DNA from 2 places in the Comamonas sp. FUJ_7 genome. Region 1 is predicted to be linked to the other one. Evidence: predicted binding sites of a transcription regulator. Region 1 holds the regulator's gene; the other holds the start of a gene.

What was found. The regulator HrcA, encoded in region 1, represses chaperone genes, less so after heat shock. The targets are predictions, from matches to a motif close to TTAGCACTCNNNNNNNNNGAGTGCTAA.
Region 2: groES (co-chaperone GroES) is a predicted target of HrcA. The motif match lies at 2,575-2,601, and genes of this name have one in related genera.

What each region holds. Positions count from the first base shown of each region.
Region 1 is NZ_JBXXZI010000004.1:3,216-13,527, forward strand. Features, by position in the region: gene AC2I9W_RS07120 (methyl-accepting chemotaxis protein) at 1-926, opposite strand, end outside; gene AC2I9W_RS07125 (site-2 protease family protein) at 1,157-1,825, shown strand; gene AC2I9W_RS07130 (tryptophan--tRNA ligase) at 1,869-3,170, shown strand; gene AC2I9W_RS07135 (response regulator transcription factor) at 3,261-3,974, shown strand; gene AC2I9W_RS07140 (FecR family protein) at 4,088-5,773, shown strand; gene AC2I9W_RS07145 (CHASE2 domain-containing protein) at 5,890-8,253, shown strand; tRNA gene AC2I9W_RS07150 (tRNA-Arg) at 8,320-8,396, opposite strand; tRNA gene AC2I9W_RS07155 (tRNA-Ile) at 8,513-8,589, opposite strand; gene hrcA (heat-inducible transcriptional repressor HrcA) at 8,642-9,649, opposite strand; gene AC2I9W_RS07165 (NAD kinase) at 9,679-10,312, shown strand, end outside.
Region 2 is NZ_JBXXZI010000004.1:180,371-190,682, reverse strand. Features, by position in the region: gene AC2I9W_RS08025 (porin) at 1-291, shown strand, start outside; gene groL (chaperonin GroEL) at 451-2,094, opposite strand; gene groES (co-chaperone GroES) at 2,201-2,491, opposite strand; gene AC2I9W_RS08010 (H-NS histone family protein) at 2,887-3,225, opposite strand; gene AC2I9W_RS08005 (GNAT family N-acetyltransferase) at 3,415-3,909, opposite strand; gene AC2I9W_RS08000 (bifunctional nicotinamide-nucleotide adenylyltransferase/Nudix hydroxylase) at 3,985-5,145, opposite strand; gene AC2I9W_RS07995 (NAD+ synthase) at 5,258-6,961, opposite strand; gene pncB (nicotinate phosphoribosyltransferase) at 6,992-8,197, opposite strand; gene AC2I9W_RS07985 (cysteine hydrolase family protein) at 8,264-9,124, opposite strand; gene AC2I9W_RS07980 (NUDIX hydrolase) at 9,248-9,931, shown strand; gene AC2I9W_RS07975 (DUF1328 domain-containing protein) at 9,993-10,166, opposite strand.

The DNA.
Region 1 (10,312 bases):
ATGTCTTTCATGGTGCTGCCCGCTTGCTCCACCAGGCCCGAGCCGCTTTCAACCTGGGCCACGCTTGCCGTAATCAGCTCTTTGATTTGCTTGGCCGCTTCGGCACTGCGCTGGGCCAATGAGCGCACCTCGCTGGCCACCACGGCAAAGCCCCGGCCTTGCTCACCGGCACGCGCCGCCTCCACCGCCGCATTGAGGGCCAGGATATTGGTCTGAAAGGCAATGCCTTCAATCACCTGAATGATGTCAACGATCTTGCGCGAGCTGCCGCTGATGGCATCCATGGTGTGTACCACCTGATCCACCACTTCACCACCACGCCCTGCCGTGGCCGATGCCGTCACCGCCAGAGAACTGGCTGAATGGGCCCGCTCCGCGTTCTGGCGCACCGTCACCGTGAGCTGCTCCATGCTGGCCGCCGTCTCGGTCAGTGCGCTGACCTGCTGCTCGGTACGGCTTGAGAGGTTGGAGTTGCCGGCATCAATTTCGTAAGCCGATACCGCCAGAGAATCCGTGGACTGTTTGATGCGCCCCACCAGCTCGGTCAGCGTGTCTTCCATGGTGCTCAGTGCCGTCAGCAGGCGGCCAAACTCACCCTCGGCATTGGAGGAAAACTCCTTGCTCAAATCCCCCGAAGCCACGGTCTCCGCAATCAAAATGGCTTCCTGCAAGGGGGCCACAATGCGGCGACGCAAGCTGACCCAGGACCAGGCGCAGGAAATACAAATCCAGCACCCCAAGCCCAGCAACCACCAGCGCGATAGCTCCACCTCGCTCAGCAGCGCCTGCCCCTGCTGAGTGCTCAGCGAGCCCGTTTTAAGCGCCGCCAGCACATCCGTCATTGCCGACCAGGCAATCCCCATCAATGCCAGCACAAACACGCTGATGCTGACAAATGCAATCACCAGTCGATTGCTCACCGTCATATTGGTCCCCTTGCTCAACCCTGCTGAACATTTTGTTATCTTTTGATTTCATCGACTTGCGCAAGCCTGCCCGCCAATCTGCGCTTTCAAAGCAGAGCATTCGCAAAGACGTTGCATTTTGCAACATTTGCTTGATTGCGCAACTATGTGCCACCCGTATTTCTGCCATTGCCAATGTCTTGCCCATGAACATGACAGCGGTAAGACGCTGTGTCTGAGACAATCAGCGCGTGGAATTTACTGAACTCATACAAACCGTACTGATCTACGCACTGCCTGTGCTTTTCGCCATCACTGTCCATGAGGCGGCACACGGCTATGCTGCGCGCCACTTTGGCGACAACACCGCAGCCATGATGGGTCGCATCACGCTCAACCCCATCAAGCACATCGATCCCATTGGCACCATATTGATGCCTTTGCTGCTGTACTTCGCCACATCGGGAGCCTTTTTGTTCGGCTATGCCAAGCCCGTTCCCGTGAACTTTGGCCATCTGCGCAACCCCAAGCGCGACATGATTTGGGTGGCGCTGGCAGGGCCGGCCTCCAACTTTGTACAAGCCATTTTCTGGGGCCTGATCCTGATCTTGCTGGTGGGCACCGGTGTGCACGAGCGCTTCTTTCTGGAAATGTGCCGCGCCGGCATCATGGTCAACTTGGTGATGTGGGCCTTCAACCTCTTTCCGCTGCCGCCGCTGGACGGCGGCCGCATTCTGGTGGGCCTGCTGCCCTGGAAGCAGGCGCAACAGGTCGCTCGTGTCGAGCCTTATGGCTTCTTCATCGTCATGGCACTCGTCATTGCCGGCATTGTCGGCACCTACTGGCTGCGCCCTCTGATGAGCCTGGGCTACTCCGCCATTGACCTGATTCTTTATCCCTTCATGGCCTTGCTGCGCTGATGGCGCGTCCTTGGTCTGCTACTGATATTTGTTGTTGATTCCTATGAGCACCACCCGTTTTCTGACCGGCATCACCCCCAGCGGCACCCCTCACCTGGGCAATTACGCAGGCATGATGCGCCCGGCCATCGAAGCCAGCCGCGACAAGGGCGTAGAAAACTTCTACTTCCTGGCCGACTACCACGCACTCATCAAGTGCCAAGACCCCGAGCGCGTTCAGCGCTCCACCATCGAGATTGCCGCCAGCTGGCTGGCCGCTGGGCTGGATCCCGAGCACGTTACCTTCTACCGCCAATCGGACATTCCCGAGATTCCCGAACTGACCTGGTTTCTGACCTGCGTGACCGGCAAGGGCCTGCTCAACCGCGCCCATGCCTACAAGGCCGCTGTGGATAAGAACAATGCCTCGGGCACCGAGCCGGATGACGGCGTGACTGCAGGACTGTTCATGTACCCCGTGCTGATGGGCGCCGACATCCTGATCTTCAACGCCAACAAGGTTCCCGTGGGCCGCGACCAGGTGCAGCACCTGGAAATGGCACGCGACATGGCCTCCAGCTTCAACCACATTTATGGCGGCGAATACTTCGCCCTGCCCGAAGCCGTGGTGGAAGAGTCCGTTGCCACCTTGCCCGGCCTTGACGGCCGCAAGATGAGCAAGAGCTACAACAACACTATTCCGCTGTTTGCACCCCGCGAACAGCTCAAAAAGCTCATCAACAGCATTACCACCGACTCGCGTGCACCTGGCGAGCCCAAGGAAGTCGAAGGCTCGGCCTTGTTCCAGATCTATCAAGGCTTTGCCAGCGAAGAGGAAACCGCTGCCCTTCGCAAGCTGTATGCCCAAGGGATTGCCTGGGGTGACGCCAAGCAGATGCTGTTCGAGCGCATCGACCGCGAAATCGCCCCCATGCGTGAGCGCTACGAATACCTGATTGCCCACCCCGCAGAGCTGGAAGCAATTTTGCAGGCCGGTGCCGTCAAGGCACGCAAGCTGGCTACTCCGCTGCTGCAACAACTGCGCAGCGCCGTGGGTATTCGCAACCTGGCCCAGGCCAGCCAAGCCAAGGCCAAGGTGGCCAAGGCAGCTTTGCCCCAATTCAAGCAATACCGCGAAGCCGATGGCCAGTTCTACTTCAAGCTGGTGGCCGCCGACGGCCAGTTGCTGCTGCAAAGCCAAGGCTTTACAGCCCCCAAAGAAGCCGGTCAAAGCATTGGCCAGCTGCAGCGCGAAGGTGCAAAGGCCCTGGAGGCACTCAAGCCCCGCCTGCAAACCGTGGAAGGCGTCAGCGACGAGCAGGTCATCCAGGCTCTGGAACAGTTGCGGGAAGCCGCAGAGCAATAAACTGCTCTCTATCAATGTAGAGAGAGCTGCCTGCGCGCCCTCAGGCAACAGGCAGCACCCATGCAATCCTTAGCGCTAAAGGAATGATGAATGCGTATTGCCGCCTTGGATGATGATCCTCTGCAACTGGAATTGCTGCGTGAAGTCGCAACAGACGCTGGACACAGCTGCCACACGTTTCTCAAAGGTGCGACGCTGCAGCAGGAGTTGCGACGCGAGAGCTTCGACCTTTTGCTCATCGACTGGGAGCTGCCCGACACCAACGGGCCAGACGTCGTGCGCTGGGTACGTGCGCAGGTCAGCAAGGATGTCCCCATCATCTTTGTGACCCACCGCAGTGAAGAAGCCGACATTGTGGAAGGCCTGGCCAGCGGCGCCGATGATTTCATGATCAAGCCCATCCGGGCAGGCGAATTGCGCGCCCGTATCTCTGCACTGCTGCGCCGCGCCTATCCTCTGGCCTCGCAAAGCGTGCTGAACTTCGGCCCCTATCGCTTCATCACGGCCACCAATGGCATTGAGATCGACGGCAAGCCCGTGGAAGTGACCCACCGCGAATACACGCTGGCACTGACCTTGTTTCAGAACCGGGGTCGCCTGCTCTCGCGCGACCATCTGCGTGAGGTCGTCTGGGGTCATAACGCCGAAGTGCAGTCGCGCTCACTGGACACCCATGTCTCACGCCTGCGCAATCTGCTGAACCTGCGGGCGGGTCAGCCCTATGCCATCTCGGCCGTCTACGGCTATGGCTACCGACTCGACGCACCAGAAACCGCAGACCCTTCAGACCCGCAAAGCACTTGATTTTTCATAGCTAAACAGCCATACCCAGTCTTCACAAAATGCCTATTTCACGTCAATTCCGCCACCCCGCCCCCAACACGCCGCCCTCGCTTGGCTCCCGCGTGGTCTGGGTCATGGCTGCCGGGTTGACCATGGCATCCCTGTCCCACGCCCAGATCGCGCCACGCGGCAGCGATGTCATTGCACACCGCGTTGTCACTGGCGACACACTGGAAGTGCTGGCCGCTCGCTACCTGGGCGACCGCTCGCGCTGGACCGCACTGCAAAGCCATAACAAGGTGGATGACCCCTTCCGCCTGCGCCCCGGATCGGTGCTGGAAATCCCCGCGCGCCTCTTGCGCGCTGCCGCCGCCTCCGTAGAGTTTGTGCAAGGTGATGTGCGCCGCACCCGTTCTCTGGATCACCTGGCGGACTCCGCCGATGCCACGCCCGAGCCCGTACAAAAAGGTCAGCAGCTGCAAGAGGGCGATGCGCTCAAGGTTCCCGCCAATGCCTTTGTCTCCGTGCGCCTGGCTGATGGCTCGCTGGTGCGTGTACAGTCCGAATCCGATGTGGAACTGCGCCAAATGCGCCGCAAGGGCCGTGCCGGTAGTCTGCAGTCCGTGCTGGACTTGCGAGAAGGATCGGTAGAGGCCTCCGTACCCAGACAGTCCAGCAATCAGCCTCATGGCGAGCGTCGCTTTGAAATCCGCACTCTGGCGGCTTCGACCAGTGTTCGCGGCACACAATTTCTGGTGCTGACCGACCGCCAGGGCCAGACGGCTGCGGCCGTAGATGAGGGTTCTGTGGCCGTACAGGCCGGTCAGCCCTCGGCCTTGCTCAAGCCCGGTCAGGGCCTGGCAGTTGCAGCTAACGGCTCTCTGGGCAAGCCCACGCCCATGCTGGACGCGCCCGATGTGTCAGCCTGGCCTGCAGTTGCCGAAGATGCCAACTGGGTCAGCCTGCCCCTGCCCGTCATGAAAGGGGCCGTGCGCTATCAAGTAGTGATTGCTCACGACAAGGATTTGACCCAGATCGTGCGTAGCGGCCTTTTCACACAATCGCCCGCTCGGCTTACGGGCGTGGACGATGGCGACTACATTGCTGCCATTCGTGCCATGGATGCCAACGGCATTCCCGGCAAACGCAGCTTTCATGCGCTGCGTGTCAAAGCCCATCCCGTGCCGCCGCTGTACGAGTCCCCCGAGCCCGGCGCCACCATCGGCCTGGGCCAGCACGGCCTGCAATGCACCAAGGTGGCAGAGGCTTCTGCCTATCGCATTCAGGTCAGCGCGGCTGATGGCAACTTTGCCCAGCCTGTCATCGATGCCAGCGACCTCAAGGACTGCGCCCTGCCAGCCAGTACTCTGGCCAAGCTGCCCGCCGGCTCCTATCAGTGGCGCGTGGGCAGTATTCGCACTTTGAACAATGGGCAGCCCGACGCCGGCCCCTTTGCCGCGCCCCAGACGCTGAAGCTGGCGCAAGCGCCTCAATCCCCAGAGCTGCAAATGGGTGGCAGCCCCGGTGAAGGCAGCCGCAATATCCGCTGGCAAGGCGAAGAGGGAATGCGCTACCACATCGTCGTCGCCAGCGAACCGGGCTTTGCCGCACCCATGGTCGACACCTGGGTGACGCAGCCGCAATGGAGCACGCAGGACTTGCCTGCAGGGTCTTACTACCTGCAGATGCAGGTCGAAGATGCCAACGGCCTGCGCAGCAATTTCTCTGCCGCACGGCAGTTTCAGACCGGCAACTGGGTCACTTCTGCCGAAGGGCAGCCACTGACTTCCGGTGATGGCTCACGCCTCATGCGCCAGTAAAAACAATAGCTGCATGCGCCCATCTGCAATGAACTTCAGATTGATTCAATCATCAAACCATTGCAGCAAAAGCGCTATCAGCTATGGTTTTATAAGCAACCTCCTAGCCTGACTCCATGCAGGAAGCTCCTGGCCCCCGCAAAAGCCGTTTGCAAGACCTGCGTCTGAGCTGGCTGCTACTCAGTGCTTTCTTGCTTGGCATGACCTGGTGGCTCAGCGGCAGCCAGCAACTGGCCCGGGTCAACGGCATCATTCAGGACACCTCGGCCTGGCTACACCAGCGCCCAGCCTCCCCCGAGATCATCATCGTCGCCGTCGATGACGACAGCATCAGCAGCATTGGCCGCTGGCCATGGCGCCGTGCACTGCATGCCGCCGTGATTGACCACATCGCTCAAGGCCAGCCGCGCGCCATAGGCATGGACATCGTCTTCAGCGAAGAAGACTGGGACTACCCCGAAGACGACCTGCTGCTGCAAAGTGCTCTGCAAAAAAGCGGCAAGGTGGTGCTGCCCGTCACGCGCTCGGCCCAGGGCAGTGTCACCCTGCCTTTGCAAGAGCTCACCAAGGCCGCCGCAGCGCTAGGCCACACCCAGATGCCCGTGGATGCCAACGGAATGGTGCGGCGCTTCTACGCTCAGGAAGGCACGGCAGATGAGCTTTGGTGGCATATGGCGCTAAGCCTTCACTGCATTGGCGAAACCCGTCTTGCCTGCCAGCAAAAGCCGGTATCTGCGGAAGCGCTGCCCGCCACCGCCTCCTCCACATGGCAGCGCCACAACCCTCAGATCGTCACCTTTGCATCAGCGGCGCAAGATCGCCGCAAAGGCTATCAGCCGCCTTTCACCACGTACTCCTACATTGACGTGCTGCGCGGCGATATTCCAGCCGCCACGTTTCGCGGCAAATATGTGCTGATCGGTGCCACTGCCGCCGGACTGGGCGAAAAATTCACCGCCCCCATTGGCCTGGATGCGCGCCTGATCTCCAACGTGGAGATGCAGGGCCATGTGCTCAACGGGATTTTGCAGGACACGCACCTGAAGCCGGCCGCGCCCCTGCTCAATCGTGCTCTCAACCTGCTGCCAGTGTTGCTGGGCCTACTGGCTCTGGCCTGGTTTGGCCCCTCGGGCGGCTTACTGGCAAGCGGCTTGCTGGCCTTACTATGCCTGCTGGCAGCCGGCCTGGCACCACGCTGGGGCCATATACAAACCGCCCCGGCAGCGGCGCTGCTGGGCTTGTCGCTTGCCTACCCTTTGTGGAGCTGGCTGCGACTGCGCGCTGCCACGCGCTTTCTGGCGCTGGAGCTACAAGATTTGCAAGGCCAGGGCCTGCCAGCCCTCTCATTCAAAAACGATGCCCTTGATCAGCGCATTGCTGCCGTAGAGCACGCCTCTCGCCAACTTCGCGCCCTGCATCACTTCGTCAGCGAAAGCCTGCGCCAGCTGCCCTCGGCCACCTTTGTCTGCGACCGCGATGGATATCTGCTTCTCGCCAATACCGCCGCTCATCGCTACATACAAAGCCTGGGCGAAAACCTTCAGCAAGGCGATGACCTGGTGCAGTTGCTAAGCGGGCTGAGCAACGCCACCAGTCACGACTACCGCTCAGCGAACCTGCCAGCCAGCAGTGCTCCGCTGCTCACCCGCGCCGCCTTGCAGCAAGCGCGCTTGCCCCAGCAAAGCGAAGGGCGTGACACACAGGGGCGCTATCTGATGCTGCTAAGCCAGGCCTTCGAGGCCCCACCCACTTCGGGCTGGCTGATTACCCTGATCGATATCAGCGACCTGCGCAGCGCACAAGCCCAGCGTGATCAGGCCATGCAGTTCATCTCGCACGATATTCGCTCGCCAATCGGCTCCATCATCACCCTGCTGGAGATGCAGCAAACCAGCAAGCGCATCGAGTCCGAAGAATTGCTGTTTGCACGCATTGAAAGCTACGCCCAATCTTCGCTACAACTGGCCGACGACTTCGTGCACCTGGCTCGCGCCCAGCAGCAACACTACCGCAGCGAAATGCTGGAGCTGGGGCTGCTAGCCGATCAGGCAGTCTCGGACTGCTGGACACAAGCCCAGCAACAAAACGTCGATCTGATGTTTGAATTGCCAGAAGCCGAAGCATCTGTACGCGGAGACCCTGGCCTGCTGCATCGCGCTGTCATCAACCTGCTGACCAACGCCATCAAATACGGCAAGCCACAAGACTCTGACGCACACACCACGGTCGAAGTCAGCATCACCGATCAGGGCAAGCATTGGGGCATTGCCGTGCGTGATCACGGCCCCGGCATGGATGAAGACTCCCTCGCCAGACTCAGCCAGCCCTTTGAGCGACTTCAACAGCACCAGCGCATTGATGGCGTTGGCCTGGGCCTGACCTTCACGCGCACCGTGGCTCAACGCCATGGAGGCCGCCTGCTGATCCAGAGCCAGCTAGGCCAAGGCAGTAGCTTTACCTTGCTGATTCCCAAGGCCTGAGAGCACTTCCACCCTCCAGATACGAAAAAACCTCAGAACTTTTCAGTTCTGAGGTTTGACGTTTTTTGGTGCGGCTGGCAGGAATCGAACCCACGACCCCTTGGTTCGTAGCCAAGTACTCTATCCAGCTGAGCTACAGCCGCAACAGGGTTGTATTCTAGCAGCGTAAAAACGGCCTACAGATCAAATCTGGCAATTTTTTCACTGCATCCAAAGAAAAAGCCTGCTATCTACAAGACAGCAGGCTTTCAATGTATTTTGGTAGGGCGTGACAGACTTGAACTGTCGACCAAAGGATTATGAGTCCTCTGCTCTAACCAACTGAGCTAACGCCCCAACACTGACAACAGCCGTGGCCGCCACCAGAAAAACTTCGCTATTGTAGGGCCTAACGCTTGTGGCTCAAGGCATTGCTCACCAGTTTGGATGTGATATCCACAATCTGAATCATCTTGTCGTAGTGCATGCGTGTGGGCCCTATCACCCCCAAGGTCCCAACCACCTTGCCATCGAGCTCATAGGGAGCGCTCACCACAGACAGATCTTCGAACGGCACGGTCTGGCTCTCTCCACCGATATAGATGCGCACACCATCAGCCTGATTAGAGAAATCGAGCAATCGCAGAATCTGCGTTTTTTGCTCAAAAAGATCAAAGGCCCGCCGCAGATTGCCCATGTCGCTGGAGAAATCACTGACTGACAGCAGGTTGCGCTCACCCGCGATCACCACATCCTCCTGGTCGTGGCTGCTCATGACTTCTGTGCCTACATTAACCGCAGCCTGCATAAGTGCCGCGACCTCTCCACGCAATTGCTCGACTTCGCCCTGCAGTCTCGTACGCACCTCTTCCATCGTCAAACCAGCGTAATGATGATTGAGGAAATTAGAGGCTTCGAGCAACTGAGAAGACTGGTAATCCACATCCGTAAAAATTACGCGGTTTTGCACATCTCCTTCTGGCGAGACGATGATGACCAGAAAGCGGCGCTCAGACAGGCGCACAAACTCAATATGTTTGAAGACCGAGCTGCGCCGCGGCACCATGACCACGCCCACAAACTGGGAGAGGTTGGACAGCAGATTCGCCGCATTGGCAATGACCTTTTGCGGCTGTTCAGGCATCAGACCGGGCGTTACAAGGTCGGACCGTTCCACAGTCAGCATGGTGTCGACAAACAGTCGATACCCTCTGGCGGTCGGGACACGTCCTGCCGATGTGTGAGGACTGATGATGAGCCCCATTTCTTCCAGGTCGGCCATCACATTACGGATGGTGGCAGGCGACAATTCAAGACCCGAGGCACGTGAAAGAGTGCGCGATCCGACTGGTTGACCATCAGCGATGTAACGTTCGATCAGCGCTTTGAGCAATAACTTGGCACGTTCGTCGAGCATGATTTGATTTTAATGATGTAATTTCCAAGATGACATCCACGTTCCACCATATTGCCTTGATCGGCAAGTACCACACACCCGCCGCAGGCGCGCCATCCGAAGCTGCCAGCACGGCACTTCGAAGGATTGCGGACTATGTGCGCAGCCAGGGTTGTGAGGTGATTCTGGATACCCAGTCCGCTCTTAATTCCGGCATGAGCGACTACCCGAGCATGGATGTAGACGGCCTGGGCAGACATTGCGACTTGGGTCTAGTCCTAGGCGGGGACGGCACTATGTTAGGCGTGTGTCGCCATCTGGCTCGCTATGGCACGCCCCTAGTGGGTATCAACCAGGGCCGCCTGGGCTTTGTGACCGATATTGCCCTAGAAGAGTTTGAAGCGTCCATCACGCCCATTCTGCACGGCGAATATGAGGAGGATGAGCGTCCTCTCATGCACGCACGAGTCATGCGTGAAGGGCAATGTGTATTCGAAGCACAAGCCATGAACGATGTCGTTGTGAACCGTGGCTCAACCTCTGGCATGGTAGAGCTTCGCATTGAAGTCGGTGGGCGCTTCGTCTCCAACCAGCGCGCCGACGGCCTCATTGTGGCTTCGCCTACAGGCTCGACAGCATACGCGCTTTCAGCTGGAGGCCCCATGCTTCACCCATCCATTCCCG
Region 2 (10,312 bases), 180 kb from region 1:
AATGCCGATAAGCGTGAAATGTACAAGATTGGAGCGGGCTATCAAATCACGCCTCAGATTAATGCTGGACTGCATTATTACCATGCCAAACAATCTGGATCTGCTGGCGGAAGCTACAACGGTAAGGCAGACTTTATGGTCGCAGTCGTTGACTATGCGTTCTCGAAGAGAACTGATGCTTACTTTGGTGTAGACCACACCAAGGTGAAAGGTGGCAGTCAAGTGGCGCTGGATCAATATGGGGCCAAGAAGCGTACCGGTATCACTATTGGCCTGCGCCATCGCTTCTAATCATCAGTTGATTTAAAACTAAAAGCCAGCTAATTGATTTTCTGGCTTTTATTGCCCAAGGTATTTGAGAAGATCAAGCAGACGCAAAAAAGGCCGCGAAAGCGGCCTTTTTGTTTGCGGAACTGAGTAGTAAAAACCACCCAGTCAGCAGCCAGGCAATTACATGCCCATGCCACCCATACCGGCCATGCCACCCATGTCGGGCATGGCAGGTGCGCCTTCAGCCTTGGGGGCTTCAGCGATCATGCACTCGGTGGTCAGCAGCAGAGATGCCACGGAAGCGGCGTTTTGCAGAGCTGTACGGGTCACCTTGGTGGGGTCCAGGATACCCATTTCCAGCATGTCGCCGTAAGTTTCGTTAGCGGCGTTGAAACCGAAGTTGCCTTGGCCCTTCAGCACAGCATCCACCACCACGGAAGGCTCGCCACCGGCATTGGCCACGATTTCGCGCAGAGGCGCTTCGATGGCCTTCAACACCAGCTTCACGCCAGCGTCTTGCTCGACGTTGCCTGTCGAGATTTCACCCACGGCTTGCTTGGCGCGCAGCAGTGCCACGCCACCGCCGGCCACGATGCCTTCTTCCACGGCAGCGCGGGTAGCGTGCAGGGCGTCTTCCACGCGGGCCTTCTTTTCCTTCATTTCGACTTCGGTGGCAGCGCCAACCTTGATCACGGCCACACCGCCGGCCAGCTTGGCCACGCGCTCTTGCAGCTTTTCGCGGTCGTAGTCGGAAGTAGCTTCTTCGATCTGGATGCGGATTTGCTTCACGCGGGCTTCAATTTCGTCAGCCTTGCCAGCACCGTCGATGATGGTGGTGTTTTCCTTGCCGATTTCGACGCGTTGAGCTTGGCCCAGGTCTTCCAAAGTCACCTTGTCCAGCGACAGGCCCACTTCTTCAGCGATGACCTTGCCGCCAGTCAGGATGGCGATGTCTTCCAGCATGGCCTTGCGGCGGTCGCCGAAGCCAGGAGCCTTCACAGCCACAACCTTCAGGATGCCGCGGATGGTGTTGACCACCAGAGTCGCCAGGGCTTCGCCTTCAACGTCTTCTGCAATGATCAGCAGAGGACGGCCAGCCTTAGCGACGGCTTCCAGAGTAGGCAGCAGGTCACGGATGTTGCTGATCTTCTTGTCGAACAGCAGCACGAAGGGGTTGTCCAGAACAGCGGATTGCTTTTCGGGGTTGTTGATGAAGTAAGGCGACAGGTAGCCGCGGTCGAATTGCATGCCTTCGACGACATCCAGTTCGTTGGCCAGGCTCTTGCCTTCTTCCACGGTGATCACGCCTTCCTTGCCCACCTTATCCATGGCTTCAGCGATGATGCTGCCCACGGACTCGTCGGAGTTGGCGGAGATCGAACCCACTTGGGCGATTTCCTTGGAAGTGGTGGTGGCCTTGGATTGCTTCTTCAGCTCTTCCACCAGGGCTGCAACAGCCTTGTCGATACCGCGCTTCAGGTCCATGGGGTTCAGACCAGCGGCTACGTACTTAGAGCCTTCGCGCACGATGGCTTGTGCCAGCACGGTAGCAGTCGTTGTACCGTCACCAGCGATGTCGTTGGTCTTGGAAGCGACTTCCTTAACCAGCTGAGCACCCATGTTCTGCAGCTTGTCTTTCAGTTCCACTTCCTTGGCCACGGACACACCGTCCTTGGTCACGGTAGGAGCGCCGAACGAGCGCTCCAGCACCACGTTGCGACCCTTGGGGCCCAATGTAACCTTGACTGCGTTAGCCAGAATGTTCACGCCTTCAACCATGCGTGCACGTGCTTCACCGCCGAAAACTACGTCTTTTGCTGCCATTTTTGGCTCCTAAAGAATTGGGTTCAAATTGCCTGCCAGCCTTTATCTGGTAAGTGCTGGCAGCTATGAAATTCAGTGTTTGAATGAAGTAAATCGCTTGAGCGAATTACTTCTCGACGACTGCGAACAGATCGTCTTCCTTCATGACCAGCAGTTCGTCGCCGTTGATCTTCACGGCCTGGCCAGAGTACTTGCCAAACAGAACGCGGTCACCGACCTTCACGTTCAGAGCGATTTGCTCGCCCTTGTCATTGCGCTTGCCGGGACCCACAGCCAGCACCTCGCCTTGGTCAGGCTTCTCGGTGGCAGCATCAGGGAGCACGATGCCCGAGGCTGTCTTGGTTTCGTTTTCGAGGCGCTTGACGATCACGCGATCGTGCAGGGGACGCAGGTTCATACCAACTCCTAATACATCAACAAAGTTGAAACAAGACTTGCCAGCCATCCTAGCTGGCATTCGGAATAGCTGGGATTAAGTTGTTAGCACTCAACCCCATCGAGTGCTAATAATAAGGCAATTTTCTGGAGTTTCAAGAGCTGGTCTGTGTTGATGGCACAGAACTCATGACTAATGGGATGGAAGAGAGGTGGCGGTAGCCATGGAAGGGGCTTGAATACCCCAAGCAGCACGCAAGTGGTGTGCTGCGAGAACTCATTGCAAGCTCAGTGGGAGGTCAAAGTACATAAGACTGTGATGACCATGTAGGCCTGGGCGGGGCGTAGCGGCATTACTGTTGCAAGAGTTCGCTTCTGTATCCACTCCTGCAGCGCAGCATCGCATGAGTTTGGTGTTTACTGGACCGGGAATGGGTTTTTTTCGTCGCGCGGGGCGTTGAAGTCGTAGGTCGGTGTGGTGTCGATTAGATACTGCTCGCGATCCTTGCCCTCAATCCACTTTGGTGGCTTGCCGCGACCTGACCAAGTGGAGCCACTCTCGGGATCGTAGTACTTGGCTGTAACCTTTTTCTTTTCTTCGGGCTTCCAGGGGAAGACTTGTTGAGAAGTGAAGCCGAAGGTCTGAATCAGTTCTTTGATGGTGGCCAAAGCTTCTTTGGCTTCGGCGAGGCGTGCTTCTTCGATGAGCTTGTCCAGCGCATCTTTTTTAGCTTTGAGTTCTTGAGAGCTAGGCATCCAGGAGTCCAGAGGATAAGTGTGAAAGGCCAGCCCTGAGCGCCGCCTTTGTTGTTGCTTTTGGAAACTTCATATTTTGACGCAAACCAAACCTATTCGCATTGTTGAAGCTGCGTACACACTTGGTGCTGCTTGGGGCGCGCCGCACGCCTGGGCAGCTCTGTCTGAGGATGCTGCGCTGGAGCGTGCTTAGCGGTTTTGCCCGCCGCGTGCCATGGCTTGCAGTGCGTCACCTGTCATGCGGTAACGAATCCACTCTTTCTGGGGAAGTGCTCCGAGGCTGTCATAGAACTTGATGGAGGGGGTGTTCCAGTCCAGGCAGCTCCACTCAAAGCGGCCGCAGTCTTTTTCTAGCGCAATCTGTGCCAGGTGTTGGAGCAAAGCCTTGCCTGCGCCGTGACCGCGCGAGTCGGGTGTCACGTACAGGTCTTCCAGGTACAGGCCGTGCTGGCCTTGCCATGTCGAATAGTTGAAGAAATAAACGGCAAAGCCAACAGGCTTTGCATCGACTTCGCAGATCAAACCAAAGACGGCGGGGTTGTCGCAGAAGAGAGTACGCCGCACATGATCTGGTGTGGCTTTGACTTCATGCTCGGCCTTTTCATAAATGGCGAGTTCACGCACAAAGTGCAGGATGAGGTCTATGTCCTGCTCGGTAGCGGGGCGAATGTTGAGTTGACTCATGAAATTTATATAAAAAGTGCCTCAATCGCTTTCCTGGTAAGCGCTTGTAGCTATGGTTTTAATGTTTTCTCTGCCTTAGGCCACCTGCAGCGCTGGCTCGTGATGCGCCAGGGTAATGGGCAGGAATTGGCACAGGATCTGGAAGTGGTCCTCGAAGAACTCGCCCTCCATCTGCGCCAGATCGGCAATCGGCACCCAGCGGGCCAGGGCGGCATCGTCTGCGCCTTGCACCGGCGGCAGACTGGGCTGCACGCCCAGGTCCAGATAGTGCACATGGGTAATGGTACGCCCGCGCAGGCTGCGATCGGGGTGGTCAAACACCTGCACGGCTTGCAGGGCGGCCAGCAAGTCGGCCTCGCTAACGGCGGAGCAGGTTTCCTCGCGAAGCTCGCGCACGCAGGACTGCCACAGGCTGTCGCGCTGCTCCAGAAAGCCGCCGGGCATGGCCCACAGCCCTTGGCCGGGCGCGTGGCCGCGCTGAATCAGCAGCACCTGGTCCTTGCCTTTGGCGTGGCAGCGCAGCAGCGCGTCCACGGTGACAAACATGGGTGCATACGGTGCCTTGGCCCAGGCTTGCTTATAGGCCTGCAGCATGTGCCACTCTTTTTGCATGCGCACATACAGCGGCGTATGCGCCCAGTGGCGCAAAAAGGCCAGCGAGGTCTCGGGCATCTGGCTGGAGAGCTTGGCGAGGGCAGCCTCCATGGCTTCGGGTGAGACTGAGCCTTCGCCAAAGAAGATTTCGCGCAACGGCGTGGCATCAAACTGACCCAGACGCGGCAGGCTGATCAGCTCCCAGCCCGGAAAGCGCGCCAGATAGCTGCTGCTGGAGTCCTTGAAGTGGCCAACCAAGGCCACGCTGGCGCCCTCTGGCACGCGGGACGCCACGGCTTCGCGCACGGCCTGCACCCACAGCGGCTCGTTGTAATAGTCGCGCACGGGCACGCAGTGCACTCGCTCGGCGTCCTCTTTTGATAGCGCGTCGCGCATCATCTGCGCGCGTTCCTGCCAGCTGAACGGATTTTTTGGGTTGGGTGCCTGCCAGGCGCTGCCCAGCACCACCACAACTTGTCTTGCGCGCTCCAGCGCGGCGTGCAGCAGTGCCATATGGCCGTTGTGCAGCGGCTGAAAGCGGCCAATCAGCACGGCGGTGTGCAGCGGCATGGAGGTGGGCAAAGTCTCGGGAGCGGGAGAGATGACGCGCTTGCTGGCGGTATGGGAACTGGCTTGAGGCATGTGAGCGAAACCCGTACTGAAAACACGGCCCTTACGGGCAGGAAATAGATGAAAAGTGGCTGAAACGCTTGATGGGTAAGCGCTATCAGCTCACTTTTTGATAGATGGAAGCTTACTCGTAGTGTGCCGCAATTGGCATTTGCCGGCCGGTGCCAAAGGCGCGTGGGCGAACTCGCAGCATGGGCGGGGCCTGGCGCCGCTTGTATTCGCTACGGAACACCAGCTTTTGAACGTGGGCAATGATCTCGGGCCCGCCGGCCTGCATTCTGAGCTGCTCCACAAAGGCGGCAGCCTGGGCATATTCCTTGCTGGACAGGTGCTGGCCTTCGATATGCCATTTAAGGATCTCGTCCAGCACGGGGTAAGGCGGCAGGCTGTCATCATCGCGCTGGCCCGGTGCCAGTTCGGCCGAGGGCGGCTTGTCGATGATGGCCTGCGGAATCAGCTCGCGGCCCGCGTATTCATTGATGTGGCGCGACAGCTCAAACACCTCGGTCTTGTACAGGTCGCCCAGCAGGCCCAAGCCGCCGTTGGTGTCGCCGTACAGCGTGCAGTAGCCCACGGACACTTCGGATTTGTTGCCTGTGGTCAGTAGCAGGTGGCCAAAGGCGTTGGAAAACTCCATCAGCGTGGTGCCGCGTGCGCGGGCCTGCAGGTTCTCCAGCGCCAGCCCCTTGAGTGGCTCGCCAAAGCTGGCCTCGAACTGGCGCGCATAGGTGGTGACCAGTTCCTTTATCGGGTGCTCGTACAGCTTGATGCCCAGATTGCGGCACAAGTCCACAGAGTCATCGACCGAGCCAGCCGAGGAATAGTTGGATGGCATGGTGATGCCCACTACGTTGTCCGGACCCAGTGCATCTGCCGCCAAGGCCAGCGTCAGCGCCGAATCAATGCCGCCCGAGCTGCCCACTACTATCTGCTTGAAACCGCAGCGGCGCGCATAGTCGCGCAGGCCCAGCACGATTTGCTGGCGGTAGAACTCCATGGTGGGCAGACCCTGCACGGGCACGGCGGGGAATTGCGTGCCATCCACGCGCTGGAAGTGGCCGTTGTCGCCCAGCTCCAGTGTGTAGATGTCTTCCACAAAGCGCTTGGCTTCATACACCACACCGGCCTCGGGTTCGACGGCAAACGAGGCACCGTCAAACACGATCTGGTCCTGCCCGCCGATCTGGTTCACATAGAGGATGGACAGCTTGTGGCGCGCTGCCGCCTGCGTAAACACTTCATGGCGCTGCTCGCGCTTGCCCAGGTGGCTGGGGCTGGCGTTGATGCTGATGACCATATCCGGCGCGGCATCGCCCATGCGCGAGAACGGGTTGGTGGCGTAATCGGCGCCCTCATCATTCCAGCCGTCTTCGCAGACCAGAAAGCCCACCTGGCAGTTGCCAATGCGCAGCACCTTGGCCGTGTCCGCGCCGGGCTCGAAATGGCGGCGCTCGTCAAAGATGTTGTAGGTGGGCAGCAACTGCTTGTCGTACTGCAGGCGAATCTGGCCGTCTTTCAGCACCAGCAGGCTGTTGTGCAGCGGTTTGCCCGGCCCTTTGTGGCGCGTGGGGGCGCCCACAACCCAGTGCAGATCCGGGTACTGGCGCGTGGCGGCCAGCAGGTCTTGCAGGCCTTCGTCCAGGCGCTGCAAAAAGCTGGGCTCATCCAGCATGTCGCCGGGGTAGTAGCCGCACAGCGATAGCTCGGAAAAGACCACCAGATCGGCCTGATCGGCAGCGGCCTTGGCGGCGGCCTCTGTCATGCGACGGATATTGCCGCGGATATCGCCCACCATGTAGTTCAGTTGGGCCAGTGTGACTTTCAACATGCGCGCTCTCCGGTGAATTCAGGTGGCTGTTCAGGCTGGCTTGACGGCAGGATCAGGAATGCTGAAGACCTGGCGCAGATAGGCCAGATAGGTTTCGTCATTGCACAGCGTTTTGCCGGGCGAGTCTGAAATCTTGGCCACGGGCTGGCCGTTGGCGTGGGTGAGCTTCATCACGATATTGATGGTTTCCAGCCCCATGTCATTGGTCAGGCGGGTGCCAATACCAAAGCCGCACTGGATACGGTCGGCAAAGCGGTGGTAGAGCGCCAGAGCCGTGTCCAGGTTCAGGCCGTCCGAGAACACCAGGCGTTTGCTTTGCGGGGCAATGCGCAACTTTTCATAGTGGGCGATGGCTTTTTCGCCCCATTCAAATGGGTCGCCAGAGTCGTGGCGCAGGCCGTCGAACAGCTTGGCAAAGTACATATCAAAGTCGGCTAAAAAGGCATCCATGCCCACGGTATCGGTCAGGGCGATACCTAGGTCGCCCCGGTATTCCTGCACCCAGTCTTCCAGCGCGGCCACCTGAAAGTCACGCAGGCGCACGCCCAGCGCCTGGTAGGTTTGCAGATATTCGTGGGCCATGGTACCGATGGGCACCAGATTCAGATCGCGCGCCAGCAGCACATTGGATGTGCCTTTGAACCATTGTGAGGTTTCGTCGGCAAAGGCCTGAACGACCTCGCGCTGCCAGGTGCCCGAGAAGCGGCGGCGCACGCCAAAGTCAAACAGCTCAAAGGGGTTGCGCAGCTTGGCTTCCAGGGCCAGATGCTTGAGCTGTGCGACTTTTTGCGCCAGACGCTTGCGGCCCTCGATCAGTGCAGCTTCGGCATCAAAGCGGCGGAAGTACAGCTCGTTGACGATGGCCAGCACATAGATCTCAAAGCCCATCACATGCACCTGCGGGCCGCGTGCCACGATATGGAGGGTGTCGCCCTCGGCCCAGGCCTGAACAAAGGCCCGCTGGAACTGGAAGATGCGCAGAAAGTCGATGAAGTCGCTTTTCATGAAGCGCAGGCTGGCCAGATAGTCCAGCTCGCTCTGGTCAAAGCGCAGGCTGCACAGGGCATCCAGCTCGCGGTTCACCTCGGGCAGCAGGTCGGCCAGCGGGAAGGCGGTGGGCGTGCGGCAGACAAATTCATACTCCGCCTCGGTCTGAGGGTGGCGGTGCAGCATGGCCTGCCACATGGTGAATTTGTAGAGGTCTGTATCCAGCAGGCTGGTGATGATGGGAGTCATGCCGTCTTCTTTTCAAAAATATGAGCTGCTAGCGCTTGATGGGTAAGAGCTAGAGGTCAATTTGTCTTATAGGCCAAAGCTGGCGCTGGTTTCGCAGCGTACACCGATTGCCGCCATGCGCTGCAGGAAGTCGGCGTGGGCGGATTCGAAGCCGCCCACGGGGCTCATGCAGTCCGTCAGCAGCACGATACGAGAGAAGTCGTCGCTGCCCCAGTTTTCCACAATGTGCTCGGTGGTGGCACGCACACAGTGGCTGCTGGCCTCGCCCGCAATTACCAGCGTGTCGCAGTCGCGCAACTGAGCCAGCAAAGCCGTGTTCAGGCCAGTTTCGGGGTCCGTCGGGTCGGGCACCTCGGCGCGGATGGCGCTGTAGTGCTCGGTAAACGGATTCATGCCTTTGAAGACATGGTTGGCTGCGCGCAGCTGTCTTTCTTCCCAATCGCGATAAGCCTTGAGCACGGCTGCGTGCACACTGTGGCCCCAGCTGCCGATTTCGCAGTGCATGGGCCAAACCATCAGCGTGTAGCTGCCCTGGGCTTCGAGCTGATCGAGATAGGCCAGGGTGCGGGGCAGTTCATCACTGTTGCGGGGTACAAACTCACCAGCCCGCACCTGCGCTGCCGTGATCTGGGTGAACGGTTTCACCATGGCGCCATTGCCCTGCTGCCAGAAGGCGGGGTGGGCAATGTCATAGCTCTGGTGCGAATCCAGGGTCACCGTGATCTGGTCAATATGGGCGGCGTTGGCGCTGATCCAGTTAGCCAATCGCAGCATGTCTGCATGCGCCCCCGCAACTGGCAGCACCGGGGCCTGAACGGCATCCGGGTGCTGGCTGGGATTGGTGTATGCGGGCAGCCAGTCGTCCGGCAGATCACAAAAGTCGTTTTGCGGATCAATGATGAGTAGCTGTGTGCGGCGAGTGCTCATGGTTTTCATCTTCCGTGCATTGTGCGATGGCTGCAGTCTAAAATACTTAAAATAAAAATGCAACTAAGTTAATTGAATCCATTGTGAAATAATCTCTGAAAGAGAAAATGACTTGGTAAATAAATGAATCAAACTGCCGAAGATCGTGAGCCCCTGCATGTGACGGTGGATGTGGTGCTGCTGACCCTGGTGGAGCAGCAGTTGCACGCCGTGTTGCTGCGCCGTGCTGCCGCACCATTTGCCGGTGTGCTGGCGCTGCCCGGCGGCTACGTTCACCCGCAGGAGGACGAAGACGCCAAAGCCAGCGCGGCACGCGTATTGCGCAGCAAGGTGGGCATAGAGGGTGCATATCTGGAGCAACTGGCCACTTTCAGCGGCCCGGCGCGCGACCCGCGTGGCTGGTCAGTGGCGATTGCCTATTGCGCCCTGCTGCCGCAGCAAAGCTTGCCAAAGGGACGTGAGGACATCAGCGTGGTTCCTGTATCCAGCCTGCCGCAGCTGCCGTTTGACCACCGCGCCATCGTCGATGCTGCATTGGCGCGGGTGCGTAGCAAAAGCCTGTATTCCTCGCTGCCTGTGCACCTGTGCGGCGAGATCTTTACCTTGCCGCAGCTACAGCAGGTCTATGAAAACATCCTGGGCGAGCCGCTGAACAAGGTCAGCTTTCGCCGCAAGATGGATGAAATGGATTGGCTGGAAGCCGTGCCTGGCGCCATGCAAAGCGGTGCGGCGCACAGACCGGCGCAGCTGTATCGCGTCAAACCTGCGTTCAGGCAGGAGCTGGCACTGAGCCCCAGAGGGTTGTGACTTATCAATAAAAATGCCTGCGTACTTGCAGGCATTTTTCATGGAGTGCAAACCGGCTAGGCTAGCTGACCGCGCCAATGCCCAGCAGGGCCAGTACGACAAAGATCACTGCAATCGCAATAAAGATGAAGAACAGTATTTTGGCGATGCCAGCGGCTCCGGAAGCAACACCGGTAAAACCGAACACACCTGCCACCAGAGAGATGATGGCAAAAATAATGGCCCACTTGAGCATAAAGACTCCTTGTTTGCGTTGATAAAGCAAGATTAGGTGTTGCTCAGCGCTTGGGTGGTGCGTCTTTTTGGCGTTTCTTCGTAGGTTCAGACCTGCAATAAAAAAGCCACCCAAAGGTGGCTTTATGAGGTGAAGCTTGAATTACT